One region of the Lentibacillus kimchii genome, then DNA from elsewhere that is predicted to be linked to it. Evidence: a T-box and tRNA genes for the amino acid it is inferred to sense, from the RefSeq annotation. Region 1 holds a T-box; the other holds one or more tRNA genes.
The links. The T-box of region 1 lies ahead of ACZ444_RS09520 (valine--tRNA ligase). A T-box ahead of a tRNA ligase gene usually reads a tRNA of that ligase, here a tRNA-Val.
Positions count from the first base shown of each region.

Region 2: it encodes a tRNA-Val, which carries the amino acid that the T-box ahead of ACZ444_RS09520 (valine--tRNA ligase) is inferred to sense. The anticodon was not compared.

Region 1 is NZ_AP043934.1:1,765,550-1,773,374, reverse strand. It holds gene hemB (porphobilinogen synthase) at 1-15, shown strand, start outside; gene hemL (glutamate-1-semialdehyde 2,1-aminomutase) at 37-1,326, shown strand; gene spoVID (stage VI sporulation protein D) at 1,482-2,558, shown strand; gene ACZ444_RS09530 (phosphotransferase) at 2,700-3,692, shown strand; gene ACZ444_RS09525 (hypothetical protein) at 3,689-3,877, opposite strand; T-box leader at 4,007-4,237, shown strand; gene ACZ444_RS09520 (valine--tRNA ligase) at 4,292-6,937, shown strand; gene ACZ444_RS09515 (ATP-grasp domain-containing protein) at 6,962-7,819, opposite strand; gene ACZ444_RS09510 (ATP-grasp domain-containing protein) at 7,794-7,825, opposite strand, start outside.
Region 2 is NZ_AP043934.1:838,120-845,944, reverse strand. It holds gene cax (calcium/proton exchanger) at 1-254, opposite strand, end outside; gene ACZ444_RS04690 (diaminopimelate dehydrogenase) at 441-1,427, shown strand; tRNA gene ACZ444_RS04685 (tRNA-Leu) at 1,608-1,689, opposite strand; tRNA gene ACZ444_RS04680 (tRNA-Cys) at 1,705-1,775, opposite strand; tRNA gene ACZ444_RS04675 (tRNA-Gly) at 1,790-1,861, opposite strand; tRNA gene ACZ444_RS04670 (tRNA-Gln) at 1,868-1,942, opposite strand; tRNA gene ACZ444_RS04665 (tRNA-His) at 1,957-2,032, opposite strand; tRNA gene ACZ444_RS04660 (tRNA-Trp) at 2,047-2,120, opposite strand; tRNA gene ACZ444_RS04655 (tRNA-Tyr) at 2,130-2,215, opposite strand; tRNA gene ACZ444_RS04650 (tRNA-Phe) at 2,226-2,298, opposite strand; tRNA gene ACZ444_RS04645 (tRNA-Asp) at 2,325-2,401, opposite strand; tRNA gene ACZ444_RS04640 (tRNA-Met) at 2,461-2,537, opposite strand; tRNA gene ACZ444_RS04635 (tRNA-Val) at 2,643-2,715, opposite strand; tRNA gene ACZ444_RS04630 (tRNA-Glu) at 2,768-2,842, opposite strand; tRNA gene ACZ444_RS04625 (tRNA-Ser) at 2,861-2,953, opposite strand; tRNA gene ACZ444_RS04620 (tRNA-Asn) at 2,955-3,029, opposite strand; rRNA gene rrf (5S ribosomal RNA) at 3,071-3,186, opposite strand; rRNA gene ACZ444_RS04610 (23S ribosomal RNA) at 3,316-6,241, opposite strand; rRNA gene ACZ444_RS04605 (16S ribosomal RNA) at 6,500-7,825, opposite strand, start outside.

The DNA.
Region 1 (7,825 bases):
TGGCTTCAAAACTAAATTTTTCTTGAGGTGATCATATTGCGTCAGTTTGACAGATCAAAGGAAGCATATAAACAAGCCGTGAATTTAATGCCCGGCGGTGTCAATTCGCCTCCAAGAGCATTTAAATCAGTAGATATGACACCGATATTCATGGATCAGGGGAAAGGTTCTAAGATATACGATATTGATGGCAATACTTACATCGATTATACGCTTAGCTTTGGGCCGCTCATTTTGGGACATGCTGATGATCGTGTTGTCTCTGGTCTTCAGGAAGCTGTTCAAAAAGGAACAAGTTTTGGTATGCCGACTTTAAAAGAAAATCAACTGGCTGAGCTTATCAAGGAGCGTGTGCCGTCCATAGAAATGCTGAGAATGGTTAACTCAGGGACGGAAGCAACCATGAGCGCCTTAAGAGTTGCCCGCGGTTATACTGGTCGCAATAAAATCCTGAAATTTGAAGGGAACTATCATGGCCACAGTGATTCTCTGCTGATTAAGGCTGGATCTGGAGTAGCAACGCTTGGACTGCCTGACAGCCCGGGCGTTCCAGAGTCAATTGTACAACATACTATTACAGTTCCCTATAATGATATGGACAGTGTACGTTATGCATTTTCCGAATACGGTGATGATATTGCAGCTGTGATTGTTGAGCCGGTTTCAGGAAATATGGGTGTTGTGCCGCCACAGGCTAATTTCTTGCATGATCTTCGGGACATAACGGACGATAATGGTTCACTTCTTATATTTGATGAGGTTATGACCGGCTTTCGCGTTGATTATAATTGTGCTCAGGGGTATTTTGGCGTAACACCTGATATGACTTGTTTAGGAAAAGTGATCGGTGGTGGTCTGCCGGTTGCTGCTTATGGGGGCAGACGTGAGATTATTGAGAAGGTTGCCCCGACTGGTTCGGTTTATCAGGGTGGTACCTTATCAGGAAATCCTTTGGCCATGACAGCTGGTTATGAAACATTAAATGCGCTGGATCAAACAGCTTATGAAGCCATTAATCGTAAAGTGGACAGACTTATTGAAGGATATGAGCAAGCATCGATTGATTATGATATCCCGCTTCAGGTCAATCGGGCTGGATCAATGGTTGGCTTCTTCTTTACAAATGAGCCAGTGATTAATTTTGAAACAGCGCAAAGGGCTAATGTCGATTATTTTGCTCAATATTACCGGATGATGATTGAAGAAGGCATCTTTTTACCGCCATCACAGTTTGAGGGTGTTTTCCTGTCAACGGCTCACACAGATAATGATATCGAGCAAACGATTGAAGCCGCACGTAGAGCATTCTCTAAAATTGAAAAATAACACTGATAAAAGCTATTCCGAAACAGGAATAGCTTTTATTATTATCGGGAATGTGCCTGTTTTTTGTCCAAAAATCATATCACCAGTCACATTCGCATATAGTTGCATTGAGGCCGTCAAGTATATGACGCATAGGCAGAAGGGAGGAAATCTTAGTGGAAAGCAATCAGGAAATCTTTCGTTTTGATCTGGATGAATCACTTTATTTTGAGACAGGACAGGAAGTTGGTGAAATGACTGGCATTTCACTGGATCCGGAAATTTCGATACACCCCCTTAATGATTATGTATCCATAAAAGGCGTGATGGAACTTCGGGGTTCTTATTTGAAAGATGCTGCCCGGGAGCCGAAAGAAGAAGAACTATCGGAATTTGCGGAAGATCAAGCCAAACGTTATATCGAAAATGTGGTGAGCGTTGATGAGGATCAGGCTGAATTCTCGCATCGTTTTCCAATTGAAATTTCAGTTCCGACGCATCGCGTGCACAATACAGATGATGTAACAGTCAATATTGGCGCGTTCGATTATGAGCTCCTCAATCCGAATCAGCTGAAATTACAGTCAACTGTTGAAATACGGGGGGTCAGTGCTGAATCGTCTCAACCGCCCGACAGTAATTTGGAAACAGCGGATTCACCAGAGTTGCTTAGGGGCAGCGGGGATTCGTTTGCTTTTGATTTGAAAATGGATCAGGAAGACGAAAGCACTGACGAACAGAACGCAGCTGATATGACACCTCCTCCGGCATTGTCACAGGAGACAGCCCCACTGGAAGATGAGGATCCGAAACAGACATCACCTTCACCTGAAAAGGAACGATTGAAACATAAAAAATCCCAGACACTGTCTGAGTTTTTCGGAACAGAAGAAAAAGCCAATCCAGAAACGCTGGAGCAAGAGTCAAGCTTAGGGACGACATCATCGGAGGATTATGCGGAACCGGCTTCAGCGGCTATAGAACTAACGGAAGAAGACTACGAGAACGACAGTGACGAAAGCTCTTCGTCTCTGGAAGAGATACGTTATTTGGCCGATATGTTCGGCGATGATGAGGAAGAAACGCATAGTAAAATGCGGTTATGTATTGTGCAAAGAGATGATACGATCGAGTCCATTGCGGAGCGGTATGAGATTTCGGCTATTCATCTATTAAGGCAAAATCGGTTTGCGGAAGAAGAAGATCTGGAAGAGGGACAGCTCCTTTATATTCCACATAAAAAGAATTCATAGTTATTAATACACCCCTTGCTTTTTTCCGGTAAGGGGTGTCTGTTTTCGGAATATAGCACTCAAACTGACTGACGATGTTCAGGATATCCAGAATACGTTCTATAAGGGGTGGCAAGCATAATGGAGGCAATCAGGAGCATAATGAAAGAATATGGAATTATGCTGGATCAGACAGAACAAGTGTCACCACGTTTGTATAAAGTGAGTGTTGGCCAGGATGTCTATGCCTTAAAAAAGAGCCGGCTCACCAAGAATACGGTCGAGGCATGGGAACAGGTCTATCATCAGGCTCATGCCAGGCAGCTGTCAGCGATTCTGCCTGTCTTTTTAACCCAGCAATCACGCTTATATGCAGCAGACGACGATGCTTACTATTATTTGACGCCTTGGGTCCCTGATGCTGAATTAACGCATGAGAAGAGTGTACGTCACACATTTGAGGCGATTGGGGATCTGCATGCCAGGACAAAAACCCCTATTTCAATTGATATCAATTCGGTTAAGCATTATTTTAATGATTATCAGAAAATAAATACTGAACGCCGTCATGAATTAATTCGCAGCATTGATCAATTTGAGCAAAGCCGTTATATGTCACCATTTGAATTGCAAGTGTGTACGCATTACCGTGTATTGGTAAAGGTATTCACAGAACTTAATTACCACATTGATCATTTTATCGAAGAGCTGGAATTGAATTCAGATTGGCATTGCAGTTTATGTCATAGGCACTTAACGTTACCCCATGTACGTCATAACAGGGATACCCTGTTTTTGAATTGGGAGTATGCTGCCTATGATCATCCCGTCGTTGATCTAGCGATGCTGTTTCATGGGATGGCTAAGACCTTCGACGAGAATTTGGGTCAGGTGGTCAGCCTATTCCCGGTCTATAATCAGCAAAATCCGTTGATGACAAGTGAACAACATCTGCTGGCCATTCATCTGCTGGATCCAGCAGCTTACATATCGTTGGTTGATGACTATGTGCAGAGTCCGAGGCAGCAAACAATGATAGAACGAACCCAGCAGCTGGAGATCGCATTTCGGCAGCTTAATGCGGGACTTGCCTGGTCAGATTTTATGGCTCATGCTGAGAACAGCTATGAAGATTCAGCGGGAACAGAAACTTAAATCCATTCTAAATAAAAGGCGATGAATAAACCAACAAGTGCACCAAGCAGGAAAACATCCAGTGAAGTTGGAAAGAGAAGCGTGCGAATGAGCTGAAAGATTAAGACAGGCAAGGTGACTTTTTCGACAACGGTTATGCAATTTCTAGCCCAGGACGGCAGCCGGTATCGGTAATGACGGGACATTCTTGTTCACCTCTTCCGTTTTGTATTATACTATGTATAAATAGGTTGGTTCTGTGCTAATCTTATGGGATATAGTTGATTTTCTCGGCAGACATGATAAAATGAAAAAACTAAAAGACTTATATTGTGTGAAAAGCTTAGAATGGGAAGAGTACAGAATGAAGGCTCTGAAGAGAGGGAGCGTGTATGGTGGGAACCTCCCGGGCGCAATCATTTTGGAAGGTCGCCCAGGATGCTGCTTCTTTGAATTCAGTAGAGGGAGCCGGCTGAGTCCGTTATCATGTTCCTGCGAGAGTGCATGGGTTTGGTATGCCCATGAATGAAGGTGGTACCACGGAGAAGATCCTTTTCGTCCTTTTATGGATGGAAAGGTTTTTTTAATGGTCTTAACGACTGACATAAGGAGGAATTAGGATGGGAAAAGCTAATGAAACGTCGATGCCATCGAAGTATAACCCACATGACATTGAACAGGGTCTTTATAAATTCTGGGTGGATGGTGATTTTTTTGAGCCGGCTGACGATAAGACAAAAGAGCCGTTTTCGATCGTCATCCCGCCGCCAAACGTCACAGGACGTCTGCATTTGGGACATGCCTGGGATACGACAATGCAGGATACCATTGCCAGAATGAAACGGATGCAAGGCTATGATGTGTTATGGATGCCTGGTATGGATCATGCTGGAATTGCAACACAGGCTAAAATTGAAGCACAATTACAAGAACAGGGGCAAAGCCGTTACGATCTGGGCCGGGAGAAATTCCTGGAGGCCGCCTGGGACTGGAAAGAGGATTATGCTGCGTTCATCCGCTCACAGTGGGAAAAACTGGGGCTCGGTCTGACTTATTCCCGGGAGCGGTTCACACTGGATGAAGGCTTGTCTGATGCTGTCCGTGAGGTGTTTGTCAGTCTGTATGAACAAGGCTTAATCTACCGTGGTGAGTATATTATCAACTGGGATCCGGATACCCAGACAGCTCTGTCGGATATTGAGGTGGAATATGCAGAAATCGAAGGCAAGTTCTATCATATGCGGTATCCGATTAAAAATAGTGATGAAATGATTGACATTGCCACAACCCGTCCGGAAACAATGCTTGGTGACACAGCGGTGGCAGTTCACCCCGATGATGAACGATACCAGCATCTGATTGGTCAAACAGTTGTCCTGCCTATTGTCGGCCGGGAAATGGACATTGTCGCCGATTCTTATGTTGATATGGAAATGGGCTCAGGTGCGGTGAAAATAACCCCCGCTCATGATCCGAATGACTTTGAAATTGGGAATCGCCACGGCCTTGAACGGATCCTTGTCATGCATGAAGATGGTTCTATGAATGAAAACGCCGGCCAGTATCAGGGTATGGACCGATTCACATGCCGGAAACAAATTGTCAGTGACCTGCAGGAGCAGGGCGTCTTATTTGAAATTGAAGATCATGTTCATCAAGTCGGTCATTCAGAACGAAGCGGAGCTATTGTTGAACCGTATCTTTCTACCCAATGGTTTGTTAATATGCAGCCGCTTGCTGATGCTGCTATTAAACTTCAAAATGGAGAAGAAAAAGTTAATTTTGTTCCTGATAGGTTTGAACAGACTTATCTGCATTGGATGGAGAATATTCGTGATTGGTGTATATCCCGGCAGCTTTGGTGGGGCCACCGGATTCCCGCGTGGTATCATAAAGAAACTGGCGAGGTATATGTCGGCAAAGAGGCGCCGGCTGATATTGAAAACTGGGAGCAGGACGCTGATGTTCTTGATACATGGTTCTCTTCCGCATTATGGCCATTTTCAACCATGGGCTGGCCAGATGAAGAAGCGTCTGATTTCAACCGGTACTTCCCGACAAATGTGTTGGTTACAGGCTATGATATCATCTTCTTCTGGGTAAGCCGCATGATTTTTCAATCAAAACAATTCACGGGCGAACGTCCGTTCAAAGATGTGCTGATCCATGGTCTTATTCGTGATTCCGAAGGCCGTAAAATGAGCAAGTCACTTGGAAACGGTGTTGACCCAATGGACGTGATTGACCAGTATGGTGCCGATTCACTGCGATACTTTTTGCTGACAGGCTCAACACCTGGACAGGATTTGCGATTTCATTGGGAAAAGGTTGAAGCAACATGGAATTTTGCCAACAAAGTTTGGAATGCGTCCCGTTTTTCCTTAATGAATATGGGTGACTTATCTTACGATGCTATTGATTTAACAGGTGAAAAATCACTCGCAGATAAATGGATTTTAACACGCCTGAACGAGACGATTGAACACGTTACCAAAAACACGGATAAATATGAGTTTGGTGAAGCAGGGCGCCACCTCTACAACTTTATCTGGGATGATTTGTGCGACTGGTACATTGAAATGGCAAAATTACCTTTATACGGGGATGATGAAGAACACAAACAGACAACACGTTCGGTGCTTGCCTATGTTCTTGATCAGACGATGCGTATGCTGCATCCGTATATGCCATTTGTTACGGAAGAAATATGGCAGAAACTTCCTCATAAAGGGGCATCGATTACAGTTGCCAAATGGCCGGAGCCCCGGGCTGAATTTCATGATGATAAGGCTGCCAGTGATATGAAACGGCTTGTAGCGATAATTAAATCAGTGCGCAATAGCCGCGCGGAGGCAGACACGCCTCTGTCGAAACAGATTCAATTGTATATCAAGCCGGAAAATGATGCGATTCGTGCTGAACTGGAAAACAACCGTCATTATTTAGAACGTTTCTGCAATCCGAGTGATCTCATTATTGCCACGGATGTGGAAGCGCCGGAGAAAGCCATGTCAGCCGTTGTCACAGGAGCAGAATTATTCCTGCCTCTGGAAGGTTTGATCGATATTAATCAGGAAATTGCACGGCTGGACAAAGAATTAACCAAATGGACGAATGAAGTGGAGCGTGTCCAGAAAAAGCTGGCCAATGAAGGGTTTGTAAATAAGGCACCACAGCAAGTGGTTGACAGCGAACGGCAAAAGGAACAAGACTACCTTGAAAAACAAGCTAAAGTGCAGGAACGACTGGAAGAACTAAAGAATTGAAAAACAAGCGGGAATCCTCTCTAGTCAGGGATTCTCGCTTTTAATATGCTGAATATAGTGTCTGAGAATATTAACATCACTGACTGCGCTCAACGTCCGGGATCCAACAACATCTTCTATTTCGTTGAAGATAAACCTTCCGTTCTGATCAAGCAGAAAGTCGATTCCCACCATCCCAAATTGAAAAGAAGCTGTAATTCGGCTGACGATAGCAACTTCCTGACTGCTAAGCCGATACCAAACCGCCGAACCGCCTAATTTGTAGTTGGCCCGGAAATCATGGTCGCTTTTTCGCAGAACGGCTCCAATAATCGTGGAGCCGACAACAAATACACGCACGTCACGGCCTAGCTGAATATGCTGCGCTGACTGAATAATTAAGTCATCCGGGAAGCATATATCTTTTAACTGTTCCCATTCAGGGGTGTTTGTAACTAAATAAACATTCTGACCGCCTCTGCCGCCAGCTTCTTTCATAACAAAGGGATATGCCATCGGAGCCTGTTCTGTGAGCCCGCTGTTTGGATCGACAAACAATGTATCATTTGTGGGAATCCCCAGCGAACTCACATGACTGTGCGTCAGACCTTTATGATTGCAGATACGAGCTGTATCAGCGTTGTTATACACGCTGATGCCCAGGCTTTCAAGATGCTGGTTCAAAAGCGGCTCAATGGTACGGACAACCGCAAAATCAGGCCGGGTCACAACCCCGCCGTTAAGGTGTATAGCTGGCTCACCATCGCTGATGCCAATGGTTAAATTCTCTCGCAGTATCAGCCGGAGGTTTACTTGTTCATGAGCTGCCTCAGTCTGGAACCAGCGGATAAAATGTTTATTGGTTTCAGCGTCTGTTTTACGGTAGATCAGCCAGCCTTCCATGGTTAT
Region 2 (7,825 bases), 930 kb from region 1:
ATCAGCCCAGCCTTAAGGGAGAAAAACGAAATAATTAATTCGACTGCATTGCCAAACGTTGCATTGAGCAGTCCGCCAATTCTGGGACCCATAACGATCGCCAGACTATCCGTTCCTCTGCCAATCACACTGGCCAGCGCAATAATTGTTAAGCAGTAAATAATAAACATCATGACAGCTGGCCATTGAAAAATAACACCAGCAACGGATACCGGAACACCGATAATACTGAGAATTGTAAGTGCTCTGTTCATTAAACAAACCTGCTTTCTTAACCGGGTAAGCTTAGACTAACCATCTAACGGTGACATTATAATTATGTCCAGGGATCTCCACATACATGATTAGCTGGCCAGTACTGGATATTTGCTTTCACGATTAAAATTATTTAAGCTAATAGGAGCAAGTTAAATTTTTTCTCAAAATAAGGAGAAATGGATATGAGCTCTAACATTAAACTTGGAATCGTTGGCTTCGGCAATCTGGGTAAAGGTGCCGCCAAAGCGATCAAAGCAACATCTGATTTGGACCTTGTAGCTGTTTTTACAAGGCGGGAACCTGAATCACTGAATATTAATGAACCTGGTGTACAAGCTGTACATATTGATCACGCTGAGGATTACCAGTCGGCTATTGATGTAATGCTGCTCTGCGGCGGTTCAGCTACAGATTTGCCAGAACAGACGCCGCATTTCGCTAGTATGTTCAATACGGTTAACAGTTATGATACCCATGCTAAGATCCCTGAATTCTATCAAACGGTCAATGACGCAGCAGCCAATCATCAAACAACCGCTATTATCTCAGTTGGCTGGGATCCGGGCTTATTTTCGATTAATCGTGTCATGGCTGATGCCATTTTACCGGAGGGCAAAAGTTATTCATTCTGGGGAGAGGGCCTCAGCCAAGGGCACTCCGATGCTGTAAGACGCGTCAACGGTGTTAAGAATGGTGTTCAGTACACTATCCCATCCGAAGAAGCGATTGAGCAAGTACGCAGCGGTGCTAATCCCGAATTATCAAAGTCTGATAAACATAGGCGTGTTTGCTATGTGGTTGCAGAAGAAAATGCCGACAAAGCCGCAATTGAACAAGAAATCAAGACAATGCCGAATTATTTTGCTGATTATCATACAGACGTTCATTTTATTTCAGATGAAGAATTGGAACGTGATCATGCCAAAGCTCCACATGGCGGGTTCATTATTAAAAGCGGTCAGACAGGCAGCACTAATCAGCAGTTGTACGAGTTTTCGCTTGCATTAGACAGTAACCCTGAATTCACTGCCAGTGTTCTGGTCGCCTATGCACGTGCAGCCTTCAGACTAAGTCAGGAAAAACAATTTGGGGCCAAAACCGTATATGATGTCGCACCAAGTTATATATCGCCCCTATCTGGAGAGGCCTTAAGAAGAGATTATTTATAAATAATAAGATGACACTATAGACAACAACTCCCTGTTACTCAGGGAGTTGTTTTATTATGAGTCCTGCATTGCGGTTGGTATGATTGCGGATGTCAGCTAAAAACAATTTAATTTAACGCATAAAAAAACAGGGTAATCATACCCTGTTTTTTATACACAATTGTTTATCTGCTATATCGATACCTGAGGTGGGGCTCGAACCCACACGCCCGTAGGCACAGCATTTTGAGTGCTGCGTGTCTGCCAATTCCACCACTCAGGCATAATCACTAAGTAGAGGCGGTAACCGGATTCGAACCGGTGATAAAGGTTTTGCAGACCTCTGCCTTACCACTTGGCTATACCGCCAAAGGAAGCAAAAGAGCGGAAGACGGGATTCGAACCCGCGACCCCCACCTTGGCAAGGTGGTGTTCTACCACTGAACTACTTCCGCATGTACTGGCTGGGCTAGCTGGATTCGAACCAGCGAATCACGGGATCAAAACCCGATGCCTTACCGCTTGGCTATAGCCCAATATTGAATAATGATGGGGCGACCGGTGGGGATCGAACCCACGAATGCCGGAGCCACAATCCGGTGCGTTAACCACTTCGCCACGACCGCCATAAATGGAATTATGGCAGGGGTAGCAGGAATCGAACCCGCATCAAAGGTTTTGGAGACCTTCGTTTTGCCATTAAACTATACCCCTGTATTCAAATGGTGGAGGGGGAGGGACTCGAACCCCCGAACCCTGAAGGAGCGGATTTACAGTCCGCCGCGTTTGGCCAGCTTCGCTACCCCTCCATTTTAAAGGTGGCTCGAGACGGAATCGAACCGCCGACACACGGATTTTCAGTCCGTTGCTCTACCTACTGAGCTATCGAGCCAATACTATGTACAATTGAACTTGAAATGGCGGTCCGGACGGGACTCGAACCCGCGACCTCCTGCGTGACAGGCAGGCGTTCTAACCAACTGAACTACCGGACCAGGATGTAAAGCAATTGTCACTGTTATCATTGGTAATAAGCATGAATCATTAATTAAATTGGTTGCGGGGGCAAGATTTGAACTTGCGACCTTCGGGTTATGAGCCCGACGAGCTTCCAGACTGCTCCACCCCGCGATATGAAAATTAAATAACCACATCACATTATATCACTAATAATATCAGTATACCATACCTTACTTAAAATGTTTGCTTACGATGCAATACATATATTTTAAGTGATGGAGGATGCAGGGCTCGAACCTGCGGCTTCTTGCTTGTAAGGCAAGTGCTCTCCCAGCTGAGCTAATCCTCCGGCACATTATATTGCACTCATTTGTATACTCGCAATAACTTATAAAAAGAAATGGTGACCCGTACGGGATTCGAACCCGTGTTACCGCCGTGAAAGGGCGGTGTCTTAACCTCTTGACCAACGGGCCAAATATCAAGAAAATAAATGGCGGAGAGCGAGGGATTCGAACCCTCGAGACCGTGAAAACGGTCTACACGATTTCCAATCGTGCTCCTTCGGCCAACTCGGACAGCTCTCCATGGCTCCACAGGCAGGATTCGAACCTGCGGCTACTCGGTTAACAGCCGAGGGCTCTACCGCTGAGCTACTGTGGAATAATCCAAAAGTTAGCACTCAGTTGCAGTTGAATGAAACTGCCTGGCAGCGTCCTACTCTTGCAAGGGTCAAACCCCAACTACCATCGGCGCTGGAGAGCTTAACTGCTGTGTTCGGCATGGAAACAGGTGTGTCCTCTCCGCTATCGCCACCAGACCTTATGCTGTTCTTTTATTCTAATGAAGCACAGAAACCATTATAAGCATTTTTAATTCAAAATGCAAGAGGTTTTTTAAACCTTTGCACCCTGAAAACTAAATAAGAGAACCATCAAGCTGCAACCTGTTAGTTAAGTCCTCGATCGATTAGTATCCGTCAGCTTCACGTGTCGCCACGCTTCCACCCCGGACCTATCAACCTCATCGTCTTTGAGGGATCTTACTCACTGGACGTGATGGGAAGTTTCATCTTGAGGGGGGCTTCATGCTTAGATGCTTTCAGCACTTATCCTGACCACACGTAGCTACCCAGCCGTGCTCCTGGCGGAACAACTGGTGCACCAGCGGTGTGTCCATCCCGGTCCTCTCGTACTAAGGACAGCTCCTCTCAGACTTCCAGCGCCCGCGACGGATAGAGACCGAACTGTCTCACGACGTTCTGAACCCAGCTCGCGTACCGCTTTAATGGGCGAACAGCCCAACCCTTGGGACCGACTACAGCCCCAGGATGCGATGAGCCGACATCGAGGTGCCAAACCTCCCCGTCGATGTGAACTCTTGGGGGAGATAAGCCTGTTATCCCCGGGGTAGCTTTTATCCGTTGAGCGATGGCCCTTCCATGCGGAACCACCGGATCACTAAGCCCGACTTTCGTCCCTGCTCGACATGTAGGTCTCGCAGTCAAGCTCCCTTGTGCCTTTGCACGCTTACGAATGATTTCCAGCCATTCTGAGGGAACCTTTGGGCGCCTCCGTTACCTTTTAGGAGGCGACCGCCCCAGTCAAACTGCCTGCCTGACACTGTCTCCGGACCGGATCACGGTCCAGGGTTAGAATGTTCGTACAGCCAGGGTGGTATCCCACGGGTGCCTCCACGTAAGCTCGCGCTCACGTTTCCACGGCTCCCACCTATCCTGTACAAGCTGTACCAACATTCAATGTCAAGGTGCAGTAAAGCTCCACGGGGTCTTTTCGTCCTGTCGCGGGTAATGCGCATTTTCACGCATCGTATAATTTCACCGGGTCTCTCGTTGAGACAGTGCCCAAGTCGTTGCACCTTTCGTGCGGGTCGGAACTTACCCGACAAGGAATTTCGCTACCTTAGGACCGTTATAGTTACGGCCGCCGTTCACTGGGGCTTCGGTTCGCCGCTTCGCGCCAGAGGCGCTAACGCTTCCCCTTAACCTTCCAGCACCGGGCAGATGTCAGCCCCTATACGTCGCCTTGCGGCTTCGCAGAGACCTGTGTTTTTGGTAAACAGTCGCTTGGGCTTCTTCACTGCGGCTCAGGACTCGGCCCTGAGCACCCCTTCTCCCAAAGTTACGGGGTCATTTTGCCGAGTTCCTTAACGAGAGTTCTCCCGCTCACCTTAGGATACTCTCCCTGCCTACCTGTGTCGGTTTGCGGTACGGGCACCTGTGAACTCACTAGAGGTTTTTCTTGGCAGTGTGAAGTCAGGAACTTCGGTACTCAATTTCCCTCCCCGTCACAGCCTGGAACCATTGGCCGGATTTGCCTGACCAATTTCCTCACTGCTTGGACGCACATTTCCGACAGTGCGCATTCCTTATCCTTCTGCGTTTCCCCATCATTCAAATGCTCACGAGGTGGTACAGGAATGTCGGCCTGTTACCCATCGCCTACGCCTTTCGGCCTCGGCTTAGGTCCCGACTAACCCTGAGCGGACGAGCCTTCCTCAGGAAACCTTAGGCATTCGGTGAAAGAGATTCTCACTCTTTTTTCGTTACTCATACCGGCATTCTCACTTCCAAACGCTCCACCAGTCCTCACGGTCTGACTTCACAGCATTTGGAACGCTCTCCTACCATTGTTCCGAAGAACAATCCGCAGCTTCGGTGATACGTTTAGCCCCGGTACATTTTCGGCGCAGAGTCACTCGACCAGTGAGCTATTACGCACTCTTTAAATGGTGGCTGCTTCTAAGCCAACATACTGGTTGTCTGAGCAACGCCACATCCTTTTCCACTTAACGTATACTTAGGGACCTTAGCTGGCGGTCTGGGCTGTTTCCCTCTCGACCATGAACCTTATCACCCACAGTCTGACTCCCAAGGCTATGTAGCCGGCATTCGGAGTTTGACTGAATTCGGTAACCCGGTGAGGGCCCCTCGTTCAATCAGTGCTCTACCTCCGGTACACGCTCCTTGAGGCTAGCCCGAAAGCTATTTCGGAGAGAACCAGCTATATCCGTGTTCGATTGGCATTTCACCCCTACCCACGCCTCATCCCCGCATTTTTCAGCATACGTGGGTTCGGGCCTCCAGTCAGTGTTACCTGACCTTCACCCTGGGCATGGGTAGATCACACGGTTTCGGGTCTGCGACCGTATACTCAAATCGCCCTGTTCAGACTCGCTTTCGCTCAGGCTCCGTGTCTTCCACTTAACCTTGCATACGATCGCAACTCGCCGGTCCATTCTGCAAAAGGTACGCCGTCACCCATTAACGGGCTCCGACTACTTGTAGGCACACGGTTTCAGGTTCTCTTTCACTCCCCTTCCGGGGTGCTTTTCACCTTTCCCTCACGGTACTGGTTCACTATCGGTCACCAGGTCGTATTTAGCCTTGGGAGATGGTCCTCCCGTATTCCGACGGAATGTCACGTGTTCCGCCGTACTCAGGATCCACGCCGGAGGAAATCGCTTTTCGGCTACAGGGCTCTTACCTTCTTTGGCTGATCATTCCAAATCAATTCGCCTAAACCATTTCTTGATAACTCCGATGGCGTGTCCTTACAACCCCGGAAAGCAAGCTTTCCGGTTTGGGCTGTTTCCGTTTCGCTCGCCGCTACTCAGGAAATCGCGTTTGCTTTCTTTTCCTCCGGGTACTGAGATGTTTCAGTTCCCCGGGTATGCCACCTGCGCCCTATGGATTCAGACACAGGCACTGTCCCATTACGGACAGTGGGTTGCCCCATTCGGAAATCCTCGGATCACAGTCTGCTTACGACTCCCCGAGGCATATCGGTGTTAGTCCCGTCCTTCTTCGGCTCCTGGTGCCAAGGCATTCACCGTGCGCCCTTGATCACTTAACTTAATAAAACATTCGTTTAAACGAACGTCTGGATGTCGTCTTGAATGGTTTGCTCTTATTTAGTTTTCAAGGTGCAAATGTGCATCTCTGCACAAGGCTTCTATCTGCAAGCATCACAGTATGTGATAACTTAGACAGATGAGGGTTTGCTCCCTCAAAACTGAACCAAACAACCAGAGTAGCTGAAAACAGATATCGGTCCGGCCGATACTGCCGCGCTAAGCGACAAGCACCGGCTTCCGTATAATATCTTCCTTAGAAAGGAGGTGATCCAGCCGCACCTTCCGATACGGCTACCTTGTTACGACTTCACCCCAATCGTTGGCCCCACCTTCGGCGGCTGGCTCCAAAAAGGTTGCCTCACCGACTTCGGGTGTTGCCAACTCTCGTGGTGTGACGGGCGGTGTGTACAAGGCCCGGGAACGTATTCACCGCGGCATTCTGATCCGCGATTACTAGCGATTCCGGCTTCATACAGGCGAGTTGCAGCCTGCAATCCGAACTGGGAATGGTTTTATGGGATTTGCTTCACCTCACGGCTTCGCGTCCCTTTGTACCATCCATTGTAGCACGTGTGTAGCCCAGGTCATAAGGGGCATGATGATTTGACGTCATCCCCGCCTTCCTCCGGTTTGTCACCGGCAGTCACCTTAGAGTGCCCAACTTAATGCTGGCAACTAAGCTTAAGGGTTGCGCTCGTTACGGGACTTAACCCAACATCTCACGACACGAGCTGACGACAACCATGCACCACCTGTCACTCTGTCCCCGAAGGGAACACGGTATCTCTACCGCCATCAGAGGATGTCAAGACCTGGTAAGGTTCTCCGCGTTGCTTCGAATTAAACCACATGCTCCACCGCTTGTGCGGGCCCCCGTCAATTCTTTTGAGTTTCAGCCTTGCGGCCGTAATCCCCAGGCGGAGTGCTTAATGCGTTAACTTCAGCACTAAGGGGCGGAAACCCCCTAACACCTAGCACTCAACGTTTACGGCGTGGACTACCAGGGTATCTAATCCTGTTCGCTATCCACGCTTTCGCGCCTCAGCGTCAGTTACAGCCCAGAGAGTCGCCTTCGCCACTGGTGTTCCTCCACATCTCTACGCATTTCACCGCTACACGTGGAATTCCACTCTCCTCTTCTGTACTCAAGTCCTCCAGTTTCCAATGACCTGCCGCGGTTAAGCCGCGGGCTTTCACATCAGACTTAAAAGACCGCCTGCGCGCCCTTTACGCCCAATAATTCCGGACAACGCTTGCCCCCTACGTATTACCGCGGCTGCTGGCACGTAGTTAGCCGGGGCTTTCTGGTCAGGTACCGTCAAAATACTGCCCTGTTTGAACAGTATCTGTTCTTCCCTGACAACAGAGTTTTACGATCCAAGGACCTTCTTCACTCACGCGGCGTTGCACCGTCAGACTTTCGTCCATTGCGGATGATTCCCTACTGCTGCCTCCCGTAGGAGTCTGGACCGTGTCTCAGTTCCAGTGTGGCCGATCACCCTCTCAGGTCGGCTACGCATCGTGGCCTTGGTAGGCTTTGATCCCACCAACTAACTAATGCGCCGCGGGCCCATCTGTAAGTG